2 regions of the Microbacterium sp. ZW T5_45 genome follow, and region 1 is predicted to be linked to the other one. Evidence: riboswitches for the same ligand, from Rfam matches in the RefSeq annotation. Region 1 holds a riboswitch; the other holds the start of a gene.
The links. Region 1 has a riboswitch for thiamine pyrophosphate ahead of thiM (hydroxyethylthiazole kinase). Riboswitches for the same ligand answer to the same signal wherever they lie in the genome.
Positions count from the first base shown of each region.

Region 1 (7,381 bases):
ACCCCGAGCTGCTGTACTACGCCAAGCAGCTCACGTCCCAGCAGGGGCGGCCGATCCTGCAGTCGGCGTTCGTCATCGGCGGCATCTACATCATCATGTGCCTCATCCTCTCCGGCATCGCGAAGTGGGTGGAGATCCGCACGCGGCGCTCGCCCAAGGTCACGGGTCTGACCCCGGCGAACCCCGCCGCGGACGACGAGTCGACGCTCACCGAGGCGATCGCCATGCAGAAGGGCGCAGGCAGGTTCGACGGGACGAGCACCGGCGGGGTCTGAGCACCCCGCCGGGTCGCCGGTAGACTCGACTCTCGTGTCCGAGTCTCCAGAGATCACCCCAGAAGCGGTCGAAGCCGCTGTCGCCGCCGCCCTCGAGGCGATCGCCGCAGCCGCAGACACCGCAGAGCTGAAAGCGGCCCGCGCCGCACACGTCGCCGACGGATCGCCGCTCGCGGTGCTGAACGCGTCGATGCGCCAGGTCGCCCCTGAGAACAAGGCGGCCTTCGGCAAGCTGGTCGGCCAGGGCCGCGGTCAGGTGACGAAGGCGCTCGCCGCGAAGGAGGCCGAGCTCGCCGAGGCCGAGGTCGCCGCCCGGCTCGAGGCCGAGCGCGTCGACATCACCGCCGTGCCGTCGCGCACACGGGTCGGCGCGCGGCATCCGCTCACCCTGCTCAGCGAGCAGATCTCCGACATCTTCGTCGGCATGGGCTGGGAGATCGCGGAGGGGCCCGAGCTCGAGCACGAGTGGTTCAACTTCGACGCCCTGAACTTCGACGTGGACCACCCCGCTCGTCAGGAGCAGGACACCTTCTACGTCGACCCGACGTCGCGCCACCTCGTGATGCGGACGCACACCAGCCCTGTGCAGGTGCGCTCGATGCTCGACCGCGAGGTCCCGATCTACGTGCTGTGCCCCGGACGTGTGTACCGCACGGACGAATTCGACGCGACGCACCTCCCGGTGTTCACGCAGTTCGAGGGCCTCGTGATCGACAAGGGCATCTCGATGGCGCACCTCAAGGGCACGCTCGACCACGTCGCACGTCAGCTCTTCGGGCCGGAGGCCAAGACCCGCTTCCGCACGAACTTCTTCCCCTTCACCGAGCCCTCCGCCGAGCTCGACCTCTGGCACCCGACCTTCAAGGGCGGTGCGCGCTGGATCGAGTGGGGCGGCTGCGGCATGGTGAACCCGAACGTGCTGCGAGCGGCGGGCATCGATCCCGACGTCTACAGCGGCTTCGCCTTCGGGATGGGTGTCGAACGCGGACTCATGTTCCGCAGCGACGTGCAGGACATGCGTGACATGGCAGAGGGCGATGTCCGTTTCAGCGAGCAGTACGGGATGGTGGTGTGATGCGCGTCCCGCTTTCGTGGCTGCGTGAGTACGTCGATCTGGCAGCGGATGCCACGCCCGAGGATGTCCTCGCGGCGATGGTGTCGGTCGGATTCGAAGAGGAGGACGTGCACCGCTGCGACCTGACGGGTCCGATCGTCGTCGGCCAGGTGCTGTCGCTCGAGCCCGAGCCGCAGTCGAACGGCAAGACCATCAACTGGTGCCAGGTCGACGTCGGCGAGGCGAACGGGGGCGTCCGCGGGATCGTCTGCGGCGCGCACAACTTCGTTGTCGGGGACAAGGTCGTGGCGACCCTGCCGGGTGCGGTGCTCCCCGGGCCGTTCCCGATCGCCGCGCGCAAGACCTACGGTCATGTCTCCGACGGCATGATCGCCTCGGCGCGCGAGCTGGGCCTCGGCGATGAGCACAACGGCATCCTCGTGCTGTCCGACCTCGGGATCGATGCTCCGGTCGGCACCGACGCGATCGCCCTCCTCGGCCTCGACGACGTCGCGGTCGACGTGAACGTCACCCCCGACCGCGGCTACGCGTTCTCGGTGCGCGGCATCGCCCGCGAGTACTCGCACGCCACCGGCGCCGAGTTCCGCGATCCGGCCGAGCGCGACTTCGCCGAGCTGCAGCCCGGCACCGGGCACACCGCGATCATCGACGACCAGGCACCCGTGCGCGGCAAGGTCGGCGCGAGCGAGTTCGTCACGCGCGTCGTCCGCGACGTCGACCCCTCGCGGCCGACGCCGCCCTGGATGATCGCCCGTCTGTCGCTCGCTGGCATGCGCTCGCTGGGCGTGCTCATCGACATCACCAACTACGTGATGCTCGAGCTCGGTCAGCCGCTGCACGGCTACGACCTCGACACGCTGACCGGCGGCATCACCGTGCGTCGCGCGGCGAAGGGCGAGAAGATCACGACGCTCGACGGGCAGGAGCGTGCGCTCCACGTCGAGGATCTGCTGATCACCGACGACTCCGGCCCCATCGGCATTGCGGGCGTCATGGGCGGCGGCACGACCGAGATGACCGCGTCCACCCGCAACGTGCTCATCGAGGCGGCGACGTTCGACCCGGTGACGATCGCGCGCTCGGCCCGTCGCCACAAGCTGCCCAGCGAGGCGTCCAAGCGCTTCGAGCGCGGCGTGGACCCCCTGATCCCGTTCGTCGCGGCGCGCCGCGCGGCCGACCTCATGGTCGAACTCGCGGGCGGCACTCTCACAGAAGAGGGCGGGGCGCTGTTCGCCGAGGTGTTCGTGGGCGAAATCGAACTTCCCGCCGGCTTCGTGCAGACGCTGATCGGCGTCGATTACACGGATGCCGAGATCACGGGTGCGCTCGAGACGATCGGCGCCGAGGTGAGCCCTTCGGCGAGCTCAGGGACCCAGGACGGGTGGACGGTCATCCCGCCCACCTGGCGCCCCGACCTCACCGACAAATGGAGCCTCGCCGAGGAGGTCGCCCGCATCCACGGTCTCCACCGCATCCCCTCCGTGCTGCCGACGCCTCCGTCCGGACGTGGGCTCACTGCGCACCAGCGGGGGCGTCGCCGAGTAGCCAACGCCCTCGCGGCCGCCGGACTCGTGGAGATATCCGCGTTCCCGTTCACGAACGAGGCGCAGAACGATCTTCACGGCTCGGCGACGGGCGAGCACCTCCCCAGCATCCGCCTGGCGAACCCTCTCGACGGTCTGGCTCCGGCGCTGCGCCGGTCGCTGATCCCCGGGATCCTGCAGATCGCGCACCGCAACATCTCGCGCGGCTTCACGGATCTTGCGATCTTCGAGACCGGCACGGTGTTCCTGCCCGAGCAGGGCGTCGTGTACGGGACGGACGAGGTCCCTCCGCTCGGCGTGCGGCCGAGCGATGAGAAGCTCGCGGAGCTCAACGCATCGATCCCGCCGCAGCACCGACACGTCGCCGCGCTGTTCACCGGCAACGTGTCCGTACGTCAGCCGGGTCGTGCGGCCGAAGCAGCAGGGCTCTCGGAAGCGCTCGACGCGGTTCGGGTGATCGCGGCTGCCGCCGGCGTCGAGATCGACGTGGTCCAGACGCAGCGCGCGGCGCTGCACCCCGGCCGCACCGGATCGCTGCGCGTCGGCGAGGTCGAGGTCGGATACGTCGGCGAACTGCATCCCACGGTGGCGGCGGATGCCGATCTGCCCGGCCGCGCGACGGTGCTGGAGCTCGATCTCGACGGCATCCTCTCCCTCGCGGATGGCGGGACGGTCGCGGCATCGCTGTCGACCTTCCCCGCAGCGACCCAGGACGTCTCGCTCACCGTCGCCGCCGAGGTGCCGGCCGGAGAGGTCCGTGCTGCGCTGGTCGAGGGAGCAGGGCCGATGCTGGAGTCCGTGCGGCTCGTCGACGACTACCGCGGCGAGGGCGTGCCCGACGGGACCAAGAGCCTGACGTTCGCCCTGCGATTCCGTGCGGATGACCGCACGCTCACGGCGGCGGAGGCGACCGAGGCGAAGCTCGCCGGTGTCGCTGTCGCCGCGGAGCGGTTCGGCGCCGCGCTGCGCGACTGACACCCACAGCGGAACGGATCGGCGCGGTCGTCCCTCGGGGCGCCGCGCCGATCTGCTCTCGGCGGAACATCTTCCGCCTGCGGCCGGATGCTGATGGCATGGGCGTATGACGAACATGTTGATCCTCGGCGGAACCGGGTGGCTGTCGGGGCGCATCGCGGGCCAGGCGATCGAGGCGGGAATCGAGGTGACCTGCGTGAGCCGCGGAGAACGACGCTCGCCCGAGGGAGCCTCGGAGGTCTTCGCCGATCGAGACCAGCCAGAGGCTTACCGCGACGTCGCCGGACGCTCCTGGGATCACGTCGTCGACATCTCCTCTCGCGCCGATCACGTGGCCGCTGCCGTCGATGCCCTGGGCGAGCGCGCCCGACGATGGACCTATGTGTCGTCGGTGTCGGCGTATGCGGATGACACGACGATCGGTGCGGACGAGACTGCGGTGCTGCACGCGCCGGCCACTTCCAGCGATGACGACTACGGTGCGCAGAAGTCAGCGGCGGAGGGCGCCGTCCGTACGCTCGGCGATCGTGCGCTCGTCGTACGGCCCGGACTCATCGTCGGTGCCGGGGACCCCAGCGACCGGTTCGGATACTGGGCCGCGGCGTTCGTTCGTGCAGTGGACGGTGCCGTGCTGCTGCCGCCGACAGGAGACCGCGAGACCCAGGTCATCGACGTCGAGGATCTCGCGGCATTCGTCGTCGGCGCAACGGCGTCCGGGACGGTGAACGCGGTGGGCGACCGGCATCCGCTCTCGGACGTGCTCGCGCTGTTCGAGGAGGCGAGCGGTGAGCGCCACGAGATCACCGTGGCGGACGAGGACGTATTGGTCGACGCGGGCGTCTCGTATTGGATGGGGGAGCGTTCGCTGCCGCTGTGGCTTCCGCCGGACACGCCGGGCTTCATGACGCGGACGAACGCGCGCTACCGCGAGGCCGGAGGGATGCTGCGACCGCTTGAGGACACGATCGCTGCGGTGACCGCCGACGAGCGGGCTCGGGGAGTGGACCGTCCGCGCAGATCCGGTCTCACCCGGGCCGAGGAGCTGGCGCTGCTCGACGCGCTGCGCACATCCGGTTCCTGAGCGAGCGGGGCGAGACGAGGGGCGCGGCTAGACTGCTGAGCAGTGACACGGGGTGCCGCATCCGCGGCTGAGAACAGACCCGTCGAACCTGATCTAGTTAGAACTAGCGAAGGGATGTCGCGATGAGCGATCTTCTGCGTCCGGAACACACTCTCGACCTCGCCTCAGAGGCCGCCGCGCTGCTCGAGGCGGTGAGATCGACGCCCCCGCTCACGCACTGCATCACGAACAGCGTGGTCACCGGCTTCACCGCGAACGTGCTCCTCGCCGTCGGAGCGGCCCCCGCCATGGTCGACATCGTCGGAGAGTCAGGGCTCTTCGCGGGCATCGCCTCAGGGCTGCTTGTGAACCTCGGCACGCCCACTCCCGAGCAGCGCGAGGCCGCTCTCGAGGCCGCGACAGGTGCGACGGCATCTGGTACCCCGTGGGTCCTCGACCCGGTCGCCATCGGTGCGCTTCCGGTGCGCACGAGCCTCGCCGACGAGCTGGTGGCTCTGCGGCCGACCGCCATTCGCGGCAACGCCTCGGAGATCCTCGCACTCGCTGGACTCAGCGGCGGCGGGCGGGGCGTCGACGCCACCGACAGCACGGATGACGCCGCCGACGCCGCATTCTCGCTCGCCGAGCGCTTCGGCAGCGTCGTCGCCGTCTCGGGTCCCATCGATCTGATCACGGACGGCGCCAGGGTGCTCCGCCTCGCGAACGGGCATGAGCTGCTCACGAGGGTCACCGGCGGCGGGTGCGCTCTCGGCGCCGTGATGGCTGCTTTCCTGGGGGCTGCACGTTCCACCGGCCACGACGCGCTCGCTGCTGTCGCCTCGGCCAGCCTCGCTTACACGGTCGCGGCCGAGCGTGCGGCGGCGGAGTCCGCGGGGCCGGGAAGCTTCGCGGTCGCGCTGCTCGACCACCTCGCCGCCGTGGGTCCTGACGACGTCGTCGCGGCAGCGCGCGTCGAGGCAGGTGCGCGGTGATCGCGGATCTCTCCGTCTACCTGGTCACAGACCCCGCGCTCTGCGGCGCCCGAGGCGTCGTCGAGACCGTGCGTCGAGCCGTCGAGGGCGGCGTCCGCATCGTGCAGCTGCGCGACAAGGATGCCTCGGACGCTGAGACCACCGCGCAGCTCATCGAACTGTCGCGAGTGATCGACGGTCGGGCGCTCCTCGTCGTCAACGACCGCCTCGACGCCGCGCTCGCGGCTCGCGCGGCCGGCGCGCGCGTCGACGGCGTGCACCTGGGACAGGGCGACGAGTCCGTCATCAGGGCGCGGGCCGAACTCGGGCCCGACGCGCTGATCGGCCTCACCGCGAACAGCGCGGAGCACCTCGCGGCGGTCGGTCGGCTGCCCGAAGGGACGGTCGACTACCTCGGCGTCGGCGTGATCCGCCCCACGAGCACGAAGCCCGACCATCCGCCTGCGCTCGGCATCGACGGTTTCGCCGCCGTCGCGGCGGCGAGCCGGTTGCCCTGCGTCGCGATCGGCGGTGTCGGGATCGACGACCTCGGTGCGCTGCGGGCCGCAGGTGCGGCCGGGGTGGCCGTCGTCTCGGCGCTGTGCGCGGCCGACGACCCGCGCACGGCCGCCGAGGGCTTCGCCGGCCGGTGGCGCGCGGCCGGCGTGCCCCGTGTGCTGAGCATCGCGGGCAGCGACCCCTCCGGAGGCGCGGGCATCCAGGCCGACCTCAAGTCGATCGCGGCGTCCGGCGGCTACGGCATGGCGGTGCTGACGGCGCTCACGGCGCAGAACACGACGGGGGTGCGCGACGTGCACGTGCCCCCGACCGGCTTCCTGCGGACCCAGCTCGACGCGATCTCCGATGACATCATCGTCGACGCGGTCAAGATCGGCATGCTCGCGAACGCCGACGTGATCCGCACCGTGGCGGAGTGGCTCGATGAGACCCGCCCGCCCATCGTGGTGATCGACCCCGTCATGGTCGCGACGAGCGGAGATCGGCTGCTCGACGGAGAGGCCGAGCACGAGCTGGCGCGGCTGCTGACGAGAGCGCAGCTCATCACTCCGAACCTGGGCGAGCTCGCCGTGCTGAGCGGGCGGGAAATCGACGGCTGGGAGGACGCGCTCGCCGCAGCATCCGATCTGTCCGCGTCGACGGGAGCGCAGGTCCTCGTCAAGGGCGGCCATCTCGAGGGCGACGAGGCGCCCGATGCGCTGGTGGACGCCGCCGAGGGCGAGACGACGGAGTTCGGCGGAGTCCGCATCCCGACCACGCACACCCACGGAACCGGGTGCTCGCTCTCATCGGCCGTCGCGACCCATCTCGCGCGGGGTGCCGCGCCAGCCGCAGCGGTCGGTGCGGCGCGGAGCTGGCTGCGGGAGTCGTTGACGGCGGCGGACGCCCTCCAGGTCGGACGCGGCAACGGCCCCGTGCACCACTTCGCCGGGCTCTGGTCACGCGCCGCCGCGCCGGCATCC
Region 1 is NZ_JBJDRJ010000020.1:44,568-51,948, forward strand. Features, by position in the region: gene ACI3KS_RS11760 (amino acid ABC transporter permease) at 1-275, shown strand, start outside; gene pheS (phenylalanine--tRNA ligase subunit alpha) at 310-1,350, shown strand; gene pheT (phenylalanine--tRNA ligase subunit beta) at 1,350-3,869, shown strand; gene ACI3KS_RS11775 (NAD-dependent epimerase/dehydratase family protein) at 3,976-4,950, shown strand; TPP riboswitch at 4,989-5,082, shown strand; gene thiM (hydroxyethylthiazole kinase) at 5,073-5,921, shown strand; gene ACI3KS_RS11785 (bifunctional hydroxymethylpyrimidine kinase/phosphomethylpyrimidine kinase) at 5,918-7,381, shown strand, end outside.

Region 2 (7,381 bases), on a different contig from region 1:
CGTCCTGCGCGAGCGACAGAGAACTCGTCGCCGAGTTCAGCGGGCCGGTGGTCGTCAGTTCGCCGACTGTGTCGCCCTCGTCGCGGCTCTCGCCCAGGTCGAACGAGAGCGCCGTGGTCGCGGTCGCAGCGTTCCACAGCACGACATCGGAGTCCGCATCCGTGACGATGTCGATGGGCTCGCCCCACAGCGTGTCGACCGTGCCGACGACAGTTCCGGCGGGAACGACCGGAAGCTGCGCCTGCAACGCAGCCTCCACCTGGGCGAACAGCGACCGAGTCGCCTCCAGCCGGGACTCGTTGTCGGCCTGAGTCAGCACCGCCGCGTACAACCGGACGGTCGTGTCGTCGACCGAGACGTTCTTCGCAGTGAGGAGGTTCCAGCTGTCGTAGAGCGTGCCGGTCTTCACCCCCACGACACCGGGATCGGCCAGCATCCCGTTCGTGTTGTTCACCACTCCGGCACCCGGCAGATCCACCGAGGGGGTGCCGACGATCTCCGCGAACACCGGATTCTGCATGGCGACTTCGGCCACCGCGACGAGCGCGTCGGGAGTCGCGGTGTTGCGTTCATCGAAACCGGAGGGCGTCATGATCGTGATGCCCTGGATCCCGCGGTCGCTCAGCCACTTCTCGGCGGCGGCCGCGAACGCGGCATCCGTTCCCCAGATGTCGCGCGTGAGGCGATCGATGTAGTTGTTGGCCGAACCGAGCAGCACGCCCTGCAGCATCTGATACTCGGTGAGCGATCCGTTCACCGGCACGTCGAGCGCCGACTGATCGCTGCGGAGATACGTCATGTACGACTGGCTGTCGGCGCGCGTGAACGAGTACGACTGACCCTGCTCACCCGGCGCAAGCGGTTGGCGATCGAGCACCATCATCGCGCTGATCACCTTCGTGATGCTCGCGATCGCCGACGCATCGACCGTCGACGACACCGTGCTCAGACCGGCGATACCCACCGCTGCGCTGCCTTGCGCGGGCCAGGTGATCTCGGCCGCCGGTGCGGCGACCGGCGTGACCTCCACCGACTGCACCGTCGGCGCGACCTCGTGCAGCGGCCAGAGCAGAGCGGCCCCGGCGTACGAAGCGACCAGGCCGACCAGCACGCCGACCGGCACCAGGAACCCCGCGCGCGCGACGGCCGGTTGCAGCCTCGCACCCGCCCAGAGAGAGGTGGCCGACGCTTCAGGTGCTGCGGCGTCGGTGTGATCGGCGACCTCGGTCGGGTCAACCCAGGTCAACGCCGTCGCGCCCGCGCCTTTCGGCGCCCAGCGCGCGGCGCGGGAACCGTCCGGCGTCATCAGCGCCTCGAGCTCGTCGTCCAGGTCATCGGCGTCTGTCGGCGCGTTCGGTGTGCCCGAGAAGTCGGAATCCGCCACGGATGCGGGGACTACGGATCCCAGGACGACGGATGCCGCCGGGACGGGGGTCGTCGCGGACACTCCCGACACGCCGACCAGACCGGCCTCGGTGCTCGACGGCGCGGCATCCGGGTGCGCGTGATCCGACGAGGCGGTACTCGACGGCGGCACGGCATCCGGCACCGGAGCAGCCGACGTCACACCACCGGTCACCACAGCATCCGCCCGCGAGTCGTCCGCTGACGCCGCGGCGTCGACCGACAGGAGCCCGCCATCCGACGCGCCCGACGGCGCCTCGACGGCGTCGTCGGCCGCGGGCGCGGAGCCCTGCGGCAGGGTCGGATCGGGAGCGGTCACCTGATCACGGTACCGAACTCTCCTCTCAGAACCCCGTCGTGACGAGATGCGGACACAGGAGTGTCCGATCTCGGTAAGATCGTGAGCACAACCACGGGAGTCCGGCGAGCCGGGCTGAGAGGGAGCGAATCGCGCTTCGACCGTCGAACCTGATCCGGATCATGCCGGCGCAGGGAGGAGTTCAGATGAGTACGTCCACGTCCGCATCCACCGCGAAGGCGTCCGCCGCCACCGCCCGCTCGCCGTGGCGCTGGCGCGTCGTCGACATCGTCGTCGCCGCTGTCCTCGGCGTCGCGATCGGCCTCGTCTTCTGGGGCTGGAACACGATCGGCTACGCCTGGTTCACCGCGGCCGACGGCCTGACCCCCGGCCTCGGCGGTATCGCCGTGGGCATCTGGCTGCTCGGTGGTGTCGTCGGCGGTCTGGTGATCCGCAAGCCCGGTGCGGCGCTCGTCGTCGAGCTCGTCGCCGCGATCGTGTCGATGCTCATCGGCAACGTGTGGGGCGTCTCGACCGTGCTCTCGGGCATCGTGCAGGGCCTCGGCGCCGAGCTGATCTTCGCGCTGTTCCTCTACCGTCGATTCGGCCTCCCTACGGCCGCTCTCGCAGGTGTCGGCGCGGCCGCCGCCGCCTGGGTATTCGAGTTCTTCTACGGCAGCTCGCCGAACATCCTCAAGTCGCTCGAGTTCAACGCGATCTACCTCGGCACGCTCATCGTGTCTGGCGCGATCCTCGCGGGCGTCGTCGGCTGGCTGCTCGTCCGCGCCCTCGCCGCGAGCGGCGCGCTCAGCCGGTTCGCGGCCGGTCGAGAACACCTCCGCGAGGTCTGACGTGGCGTCCGCCATCCCGGCTCGCGTGCAGGCGGCGGGCTGGGGGTGGCGCTACGCCGGTCGAAAGCTCCCCGCCGTCAGCGACGTCACCTTCACGATCGAGCCCGGCGAGCGCGTGCTGCTGCTCGGCGCCTCGGGAGCAGGCAAGTCCACGCTGCTCGCCGGCCTCGCCGGGGTGCTCGGCGATGAAGACGAGGGCGTGCGCTCCGGCGCGCTGCTGATCGACGAAGCATCACCCGAGGCGAGTCGCGGCCGCGTCGGCCTCGTGTTGCAGGACCCGGATGCCGGAATCGTGCTGTCGAAGGTCGGCGACGACGTCGCGTTCGGATGCGAGAACCTCGGCGTCCCGGCATCCGGCATCCCCTCCCGAGTGACCGCCGCGCTCGAGGCGGTCGGACTCGACGTGCCGCTCGACCGGCCGACGGCGGCGCTCTCGGGTGGACAGAAGCAGAGGCTCGTCCTCGCCGGCGCGCTCGCGATGCGACCGGGGCTGCTGCTGCTCGACGAGCCCACCGCGAACCTCGATCCCGAGGGCGTGCGCGAGGTGCGCGCGAGTGTGGAGAGTGCGGTGGATGAGACCGGCGCCACGCTCGTCGTCGTCGAGCACCGCACCCCCGTCTGGGCCGACCTCATGACGCGGGTGATCGTGCTCGCGGCCGATGGCGGGCTGCTTGCCGACGGGGATCCCTCGCGGGTGTTCGCAGAGCACGGGCGAGCCCTGGCGGAAGCCGGGGTGTGGGTCCCGGGGGCGGAGATCGATCTGCCGGTGCTCGGCGACGTCGACCGCGCCGATCTGCTGTCGGCGAGCGGCCTGGCGATCGCCCGCGACCCGCGCGCCATCGTGCAGTCGGGCCTCGAGGTGCACGTGCCGCGCGCGAGCGCGACGGTCATCACCGGCCCGAACGGCGTGGGCAAGTCGACCCTGGCGCTCACACTCGCCGGGCTCATCCCCGAGCAGTCGGGGCAGGTCTCCGCGGCCCCCGAGCTCGCCGGGCGTCGCGGCATCCGCCCGTTCCGCTGGAGCTCACGCGAGCTGCTCACCCGGATCGGCACCGTCTTCCAGGAGCCGGAGCACCAGTTCCTCACACGAACCCTGCGTGACGAGCTCGCCGTCGGACCGCGCGCGCTCGGCTGGGATCGGGCGCGAACGGATGCCGTTGTCGACGACCTTCTCGACCGGTTGGGTCTCGCACCTCTCGCGCTCGCGAACCCCTTCACTCTGTCGGGCGGGCAGAAGCGTCGGCTCTCGGTCGCCACCGTGCTCGCCGCCTCGCCCGAGGTGATCGTGCTCGACGAACCCACGTTCGGACAGGACAGGCGCGGATGGATCTCGCTCGTCGCGCTGCTGCAGGAGGAGATCATGCGCGGGCGGGCGGTGATCGCCGTCACGCACGACGACGCCGTCATCAGACACCTCGGCGGGCACCGCATCGAGCTCGCAGCGAGCGGCATCCGATGAGGGCGTGGCTCGGCGGGGTGAATCCCGTGACGAAGATCGTCCTCGCGCTGCTGCTGTCGGTGCCCCTGTTCGCCTCGATCGATGTCGTCAGCGCGGTCGCGGCCATCGCGCTGCAGCTGCTGTGCCTTCCGCTCACCGGGCTACGGCTCGTGACGGTGCTGAAACGCCTCGCCCCGATCGCGCTGTTCGCCCCGATCGCCGGCCTCAGCATGCTGCTGTACGCGGAGCCCGGCGGGCGGCTCTACTGGACCTTCGGCTTCGCCGCCATCAGCGACGACTCGATCGGCCTTGCCATCGCGGTGAGCCTGCGCGTGATCGCACTCGGGCTGCCGACGATCCTGCTGTTCGGGCGGACGGATCCCACACAGCTGGCGGATGCTCTCGCGCAGGTCGCGAAGATGCCCAGCCGGTTCGTGCTCGGCATCCTCGCCGGCACCCGGATGCTGGGGCTGTTCCTCGACGACTGGCGCACCATGGCACTCGCACGTCGGGCACGCGGAGTCGGGGATCGCGGCGCGGTGCGGAGGTTCTTCTCGATGGCGTTCGTGCTTCTCGTGTTCGCCGTGCGTCGCGGCACGAAACTGGCGATGGCGATGGAGGCGCGCGGGTTCGGTTCCGACATCCCTCGCACCTGGTCGCGGCCGTCGCGGCTGCACGCACGCGACGGGGTGGCGCTGCTGGGCGGCGTCGCGATCATGGCACTTGCGCTCGCTGCTGCGGTGCTCGCGGGCACCTTCCGCTTCGTCTGGAGTTGAAGCCGGGCCGGTTCCGCCTTCAGAACTCCGGAGAAATGATGCGGATCGAGCCGAGCCGGGGTGATCTCGGGCGGGAGATCTCCGGAGTTCTGAGGTCACGCGTCAGAGCAGCTCGCGCAGCGCCGCCTCCAACACCGCGGCATGAGTGTGCACAGGGTCGTGCGCGGCGTAGACGAGCGTGACGACCGGATGGTGTCGCAGCTCGGTGGCCAGTTCGCGCAGTGCCGTCGCGGACTGTCCGGCGAGCTGTGCCCGATAACGATCCGCATACAGGCCCCAGTCGCTTTCCGGTGCCGTATGCCAGTCGCGTCGCAACTCGGACGAAGGCGCTGTCTCCTTCGCCCAGAGGTCGATCGCGGCACGCTCCTTCGAGACGCCTCGGGGCCAGAGCCGGTCGACGAGAACGCGGAAGCCGTCATCCTCGGAGACGGTGTCGTAGGCTCGCTTGCGACGCAGGTCCATGAGTGTCAGCCAACACCTTTCGATGTGCCGCCGCCACCGGCGAAGTTGACACTTGGATTCACCTAGACTGGTACTGCGTTTCACGATTCGCGACGTTCGAGGGAGAACTCATGCAGATCGCAGGGCAGGGTGCGCTCATCACGGGCGGCGCCTCAGGACTCGGGCTGGCGACGGCCCGTCGACTGGTCGCCGCGGGTGGCCACGTCACGATCGTGGATCTGCCCTCCTCCCAGGGCGCGGAGATCGCGGAAGAACTCGGCGGGCTGTTCGTCCCGGCCGACGTCACGAGCGTCGACGAGGTCCACGACGCCGTGGCCGCTGCTCAGGCCGCGGCGCCACTGCGCATCGTCGTGAACTGCGCCGGCATCGCACCGCCCGCCAAGGTGCTCGATCGCGAGGGCAACCCGGCGGTGCTCGCCGACTTCGAGCGCATCATCCGGATCAACCTCGTCGGCACCTTCAACGTGCTGTCGCAGGCCGCCGCCGTCATCGCCAAGAACGATCAGACCGAATCGGACGACCGCGGCGTCATCATCAACACCGCCAGCGTCGCCGCGTTCGACGGCCAGATCGGCCAGCCGGCATACTCCGCGTCGAAGGGCGGGGTGCACGCGATGACGCTTCCCGTCGCACGGGAGCTCGCACGCCACGGCATCCGGGTCTGCACGATCGCGCCCGGCATCATGGAGACCCCCATGCTCATGGGGCTGCCGCAGGCCGCGCAGGACTCGCTCGGGCAGCAGGTGCCGTTCCCCTCGCGCCTCGGGCGTCCTGACGAGTACGCGGCGCTCGCGCAGCACATCGTCGAGAACCCGTACCTCAACGGTGAGACGATCCGACTCGACGGCGCGATCCGGATGGCGCCGAAGTGACCCCGCGACACAGCCTGAAGGAGGCCTCATGACACTGGCAGGCAAGACCATCCTCATGTCCGGCGGCAGCCGCGGCATCGGACTCGCGATCGCGCTGCGCGCAGCCCGTGACGGCGCGAACATCGCGCTGCTCGCCAAGACCGACACCCCGCATCCGAAGCTCGAGGGCACCGTGCACTCGGCGGCCGAGCAGATCCGTGAGGCCGGTGGTCAGGCGTTGCCGATCGTCGGCGACGTCCGCCTGGACGACGACATCACCGAGGCCGTGCTGAAAGCGCAGGGCGAGTTCGGCGGCATCGACATCGTGATCAACAACGCCAGCGTGATCGACCTCTCCCGATCGCTCGAGCTCGCCGCGAAGAAGTACGACCTCATGCAGGACGTCAACGTCCGCGGCACGTTCCTGCTGTCGCGCGCCGCCGTGCCGATCCTGAAGGATGCCGCGAACCCGCACATCCTCTCGCTCTCGCCGCCCCTGAACCTCAGCCCGAAATGGCTCGGCGCGCACACCGGCTACACGCTCGCGAAGTACGGCATGACGATGGCGACGCTGGGTCTGGCCGCCGAGTTCGCCGCCGACGGCATCGCCGCGAACACCCTGTGGCCGCGCACCACCATCGCGACCGCCGCGGTGCAGAACCTGCTCGGCGGGGATCGGGTGATGGCCGCGAGCCGCACACCAGAGATCTACGCGGATGCCGCCTACGCGGTGCTGACGAAGCCGGCGCGCGAGTACACGGGCCAGACGCTCATCGTCGAGGACGTGCTCGAAGTCGACGGCGTCACGGACTTCTCGGGGTACGCCGCAGTGCCGGGAACGCCCGACGACCGGCTGTTCCCCGACATCTTCCTGGACTGAGCGCCGGTCGCTTCCGGAACCGGCGCGTCACTTAGGGGGCCGCTGCGACGGATGCCGGACGTTTCGCGGCGCTCTCGTCCGGAAAGTGGCGTGTCGGCCCCCGAAGTGGTGACGCGGTGGGAGCCGACGAACCCGTGGCAGCGCACCATTTCGGGGGCCCGGGCGGCGGATGCCGGACGTTCTCGGCCTTCCGGTCCTGCAACTGGCGTGTCGGCCCCCGAAGTGGTGGTGCTGCGGGAGCGCCAGGAGACCCTGCCGGGTGCGGGTGCCGGTGCCGGGTGCCGCGTGCCCCGTGCCGCGGCGCCACGCGCCTCAGAACAGCAGGTAGACGGCGCCCACCACCGTCAGGGCGATGACGATGCGGTCGAACAGCTGCTGCGGCATCCGCTTGGCGACTCGCAGACCGACCAGCGCCCCGATG
Region 2 is NZ_JBJDRJ010000040.1:286-7,666, forward strand. Features, by position in the region: gene ACI3KS_RS16370 (D-alanyl-D-alanine carboxypeptidase) at 1-1,723, opposite strand, end outside; TPP riboswitch at 1,807-1,918, shown strand; gene ACI3KS_RS16375 (ECF transporter S component) at 1,909-2,553, shown strand; gene ACI3KS_RS16380 (ABC transporter ATP-binding protein) at 2,555-4,012, shown strand; gene ACI3KS_RS16385 (energy-coupling factor transporter transmembrane component T family protein) at 4,009-4,767, shown strand; gene ACI3KS_RS16390 (DUF488 domain-containing protein) at 4,870-5,229, opposite strand; gene ACI3KS_RS16395 (SDR family NAD(P)-dependent oxidoreductase) at 5,340-6,101, shown strand; gene ACI3KS_RS16400 (SDR family oxidoreductase) at 6,130-6,960, shown strand; gene ACI3KS_RS16405 (sulfite exporter TauE/SafE family protein) at 7,273-7,381, opposite strand, start outside.
Region 2: it holds a riboswitch for thiamine pyrophosphate, as region 1 does, so the genes downstream of both, ACI3KS_RS16375 (ECF transporter S component) here and thiM (hydroxyethylthiazole kinase) in region 1, are expected to answer to the same signal.